DNA from 2 places in the Virgibacillus halodenitrificans genome. Region 2 is predicted to be linked to the other one. Evidence: riboswitches for the same ligand, from Rfam matches in the RefSeq annotation. Region 2 holds a riboswitch; the other holds the start of a gene.
The links. Region 2 has a riboswitch for lysine ahead of dapA (4-hydroxy-tetrahydrodipicolinate synthase). Riboswitches for the same ligand answer to the same signal wherever they lie in the genome.
Positions count from the first base shown of each region.

Region 1: linked by a shared signal. The riboswitch ahead of BME96_RS12490 (Na+/H+ antiporter NhaC family protein) and the one ahead of dapA (4-hydroxy-tetrahydrodipicolinate synthase) in region 2 are both predicted to bind lysine.

Region 1 is NZ_CP017962.1:2,403,511-2,405,929, forward strand. Features, by position in the region: gene BME96_RS12490 (Na+/H+ antiporter NhaC family protein) at 1-958, opposite strand, end outside; lysine riboswitch at 1,117-1,298, opposite strand; gene yunB (sporulation protein YunB) at 1,365-2,141, opposite strand; gene BME96_RS12500 (HD-GYP domain-containing protein) at 2,194-2,419, opposite strand, start outside.
Region 2 is NZ_CP017962.1:3,742,132-3,744,550, forward strand. Features, by position in the region: gene dapA (4-hydroxy-tetrahydrodipicolinate synthase) at 529-1,431, opposite strand; lysine riboswitch at 1,546-1,724, opposite strand; gene BME96_RS18480 (TrkH family potassium uptake protein) at 1,812-2,419, opposite strand, start outside.

The DNA.
Region 1 (2,419 bases), 1.3 Mb from region 2:
GAAGATTTGTCAATACAGCAATTAGCCCTCCTGTAAACAATGAGAGGTTTACATCTGTGTTCGCAAATATTGTTAAGATATTAACAGTGCCTTCCGTATTATTTATTCCTGTGATCACCATCATTAGTACAGTCGCTATAATCAATACTCCAATAGGTGTTAAAAGATGAAACACCCTACCGTTTTCATGTGGTTTGAATGTATCTCCTAAGTCCCCAGGGATATTATCTTGATTCGGATCATAAAGCTGGCCAGTTTTTATGGCACGTTGTTCATGTGTCCGCATTGGTCCAATATCCATTTTAAAATATGCCACTACAAACACCAGCAATACGGCTCCAAGGGCATATAAGTTAAATGGAATCATTTTTATAAATGCTTCTAAAGGAGCAATATCAGTTATTCCATTGGCTGCGAATAACCCACCGAGAATACCAATTATATAGGCTCCCCAGCTTGAAATAGGAGATATAACAGTAACTGGAGCTGAGGTAGAATCAATAAAGTAAGCAAGCTTAGCCCGTGAAACTCGATGACGGTCCGTAAGTGGTCTTGCAATTTGTCCTACAGCAAGGCTATTAAAATAATCATCTATAAATATAATCAGACCCAATACAGCGCTCATTAATTGTGCGCCCTTGCGTGTTTTCACTCTCTGAATCATCCAGTCTCCAAAGGCTCTACTCCCTCCGGATGCCTGCAAAAATGCCGTCATTATGCCTAATAATAATAGAAAACTAAGTAAGAGTATATTTCCAATATTCAAGGATCCTTCTGATACAAAGATTTCGTAAAAAATAAACCAAATTTCTTTCACCATTCCAAATAGATTAAAATCATGAATAAACAATGCTCCAACAATAATCCCGGCCCCAAGTGAAATTAGCACTTTTCGTGTCAGTAAAACAAGTACTAACATTAATAGAGCTGGGATGATGGAAAAAATGGTCCCTTCCATAGATACTACCTCCGATTTTTTGTTGTGAATATGCATAAAGATAGTGAACTAGCTATGAATGGACGCGTATTCTTGTTTCTTAATGCAAAAATAAGCACAAAAAAACAATGATAGAAAATAACCTATCATTGTTTTTACAATATACGTTATCCTCCATTTCGATCAGTAGTTCTCCATGCACACTCCATCTTGCTGCATGACAGTACATTTCTTATTCAAAAATGTACCAGCTATAATAAGGTTGACACTTATTATGCTTCGGCAAACAATCCTTCTACCAACAATCACAGTTGTCATTCTCTTGCTGGCTACTCATATTGTTTGCGCCTCTACCTCACCGATCTGATAAGGTTTAATATGCAATTATACATTTGATTATAACAAGTATGTTACATTTGTACAAGTCTTACTTTCTATCTTTTGGTACTGAAATGGTCGGCCCTTCCCCACCACCGCCTCGATTATAAAATTCTGGTACATCTCCCATAATAACACGGGAATCAATAAACACTTTTGTACTTATTACTTTTGTTGAAGTAGTGAAGGGTACTACGATCTGTGTATTCACTGTTACCGGAACATAAATTTCAAACAGAGAAGCATTTATACCAAACTCTCTCATTTCATACATAATATCTGACTGGATACTCCCCACAATTTCAAAATGAACAGGTATCTTTGGGCCTAAATTAGCAAGAATCGTGCTACCTGTTGCTTGGCCAATAGGTATCTCCACAACAGTGGGATCTTGATCTGCTAATTCAGCAGGGGTGTCTCCATATTGAATTGGATCTAATTCAGGATCGTCTGTATCCAAAGTTTCTCCTTTATTCATCCCGTATAGAAAGTATTCAGCTTTTTCAGTGCTTTGCCTAAGCACTCTATTTACAATAGAAGAATTCCAACCAAGCTGAGCAACATTGCCACTGTTATCCATGCTCATACTTACAAGATCTTCAAATGTCATACTTTCTGTAGACTTTACTGCTGCATTAATCGTACGAGTGGCAAACTCGGTTGTCTTTTCTTCTGCTATTGCCATTAAAGGGGGTTTAATTCCCTTATCAATAATTATAATACTTACAATAATAGCCGCCAAAAATAATATACTAGTCACAGCAAAAGCAAGTTTTGCTGGAGAAGCTGTTCTAGTTTTACCAAGCTGTCTTCTGCGTTTCAACACAAAAAAACACCTCCTGTACAAAGCTTATGCTTGTATACGGGAGGATAGAATTTTAATTTCCATCAAGATTTACATCCACTATCGTGACATTCATCACTTTTCCCAGGTCCAAATCATAGGGAATGCTTAATGTATAAGTATTTTCTTTCATTATACGTATGACAGGTCTATCACAAAGATTTTCATTCTGTCTTACAACTATTCCTTCACTTTTGTTACTTAGAAGGACTGTAATGCCATTAGGATAAATAATGATACTATTTTTAAAAGCCTCTACC
Region 2 (2,419 bases):
CCAGAGAACAGATTAATCAGCAGCAGAGTGGGATTATCCGCCGGAGAACAAATTAATCAGCAACAGAACAGGATATTACGCCGGAGAGCAGTTTAATCAGCAGCAGAACGGGATTATCCGCCGGAGTGCAAATTAATCAGCAGCAGAACGGGATTATCCGCCGGAGAACAATTTAATCAGCAGCAGAACAGGATATTACGCCGGAGAGCAGTTTAATCAGCAGCAGAACGGGATTATCCGCCGGAGAGCAATTTAATCGGCAGCAGAACGGGATTATCCGCCGAAGAGCAAATTAAGCAGCAGCAAAACGAGATATTACGCCGGAGAGCAGTTTAATCAGCAGTGGAGGAAAAGTATTCGCGGGAGACGTTCACAATCTAGCTATAGTGTGTTCACCATAAGTTAATTTCCGAAACAGCGATGCACAGTTCTATCAAGTTAGTTTTGCAACACATTAATTATTCCAACATATAGACCCATAAATTAAGCAAAAAAGCTCTTTCTGCCTAGAAAGAGCTTTTTTACTGTTTAATATCCAATTACATTATTATTTTTAACTAATAAAGGCTGTAGCACGTGGTGAAGAGCTACCCTTTCTTCCTGGTTTAAAGGAATCATCGGTAAGCGTACATGTTTTTCTTGGAGAATGCCAAGCATGCTTAATGCTTCCTTCACGGGAGATGGGCTTGGTGCAGCAAATAAAGCCTTCATCATTGGAAGAAGCTCACGATGCATTTCTGCCGCTCCTTTGACATTACCTTGTGTAAAAGCCTGGACCATATCCTGCATTTCATTCCCTAGAATATGGGATGCAACGGAAACAACGCCATTGCCTCCTACAGACATGACAGGAAGTGTCATTCCATCGTCTCCACTGTAAACGGTAAAGGAATCGTCTGTGCGCTTGATTATTTCTGACACAGCATCCAAGTCACCACTTGCTTCTTTTACTGATACAATATTATCTATATCCGAAAGCCGGACGATTGTTTCAACAGACATGTTGACAACACTTCGACCTGGTATATTATAAAGCATTACCGGCAAGGAAGTATTTTCAGCAATTGCTTTAAAATGCTGATAAAGTCCTTCTTGTGACGGTTTATTGTAATATGGACTTACTAGCATGATGGCATCCACACCAGTTGCCTCTGCTTGTTTCGTAAGCTCAATAGAGCCATAGGTATTATTTGAGCCTGTACCTGCAATTACTGACACTCTTCCGTCCACAACCTCACTAACGAATGAAAACAAGCGTATTTTCTCCTCATTAGTTAACGTTGGCGACTCACCTGTAGTGCCTGCTACTACTAATCCATCTGAACCATTTGCAATTAAATGATTGACCAGCTTTCTTGTAGCTTCAAAATCAATTTCTCCCTGAGGAGTGAATGGGGTTACCATTGCAGTCAATACCTGACCAAAATTCATGATCCTCACACCCTTTTCTATTATTAATTGCAGAGGTGTTTAGAGCTATTAATCATCAGCAAAAAACAGCAACGAAGGGTCGCTGCTGTTAGAAACATATTCGATGATTGTTTCCTTTACGATAGCCCTCCATATAGTCACCTATATGACAGTCCTGTATTTATTCAATACAGACCCAGCCTTAAGATATATGAGCTTCTTAAAGCTTCGGCAAATTCCCCTTTCCACAATGTTCACAGGAACCCATTTTCCTCCGATTGTGTACTGATGTTATTTGCACCTCTATCCCCAAATCGATTATATAGAAATGGGAAATTATTTAATTGCCTTAACTATAGCAGAAAATGCCAAGGTCCGCAATTATAATTTATATACCCCTTTTAACCGATAATGACACGTTCTTTTGGATTATCATAGGATACATCTCTATTTCTCCGATTAAATAATAAAATAAATGACAGAATTCCTATTCGTCCAATGAACATAAGCGAAATGATTATAAGCTTTCCGACTGTGCTTAAATCAGCCGTAATCCCCATGGAGAGACCGGTTGTACCGAATGCAGAACATACCTCGAACAGGATCTGCAGTGTAGTAAATGGCTCAATTGCAGATAAAATGACAGTCGCCGAAAAACAAATAAGGATGGCTAATAACGTGACAATTACTGATTTTCGCTCATCCTCTTCATGAAGTTGCCTGCCAAATACTCGGATCTTTTTATGCCCTCTGGCAAAGGAGATCAGCATAAGTATATTAACTGCAAAGGTTGTTGTTCTTACTCCACCTCCTACAGAACTTGGCGAGGCCCCGATAAACATTAATAAACAAATAATCAGTAATGTAGCTTCAGAAAACTGACTTACATCCATCGTTGCCAGTCCACCGTTTCTAGTTGTGGCAGATTGAAAAAACGCATAGAAAAAGGATTCATGCCAGCTCTTGCCAGACAAAAAATGATTTGCTTCAAATACCAGAATAGCCAGTG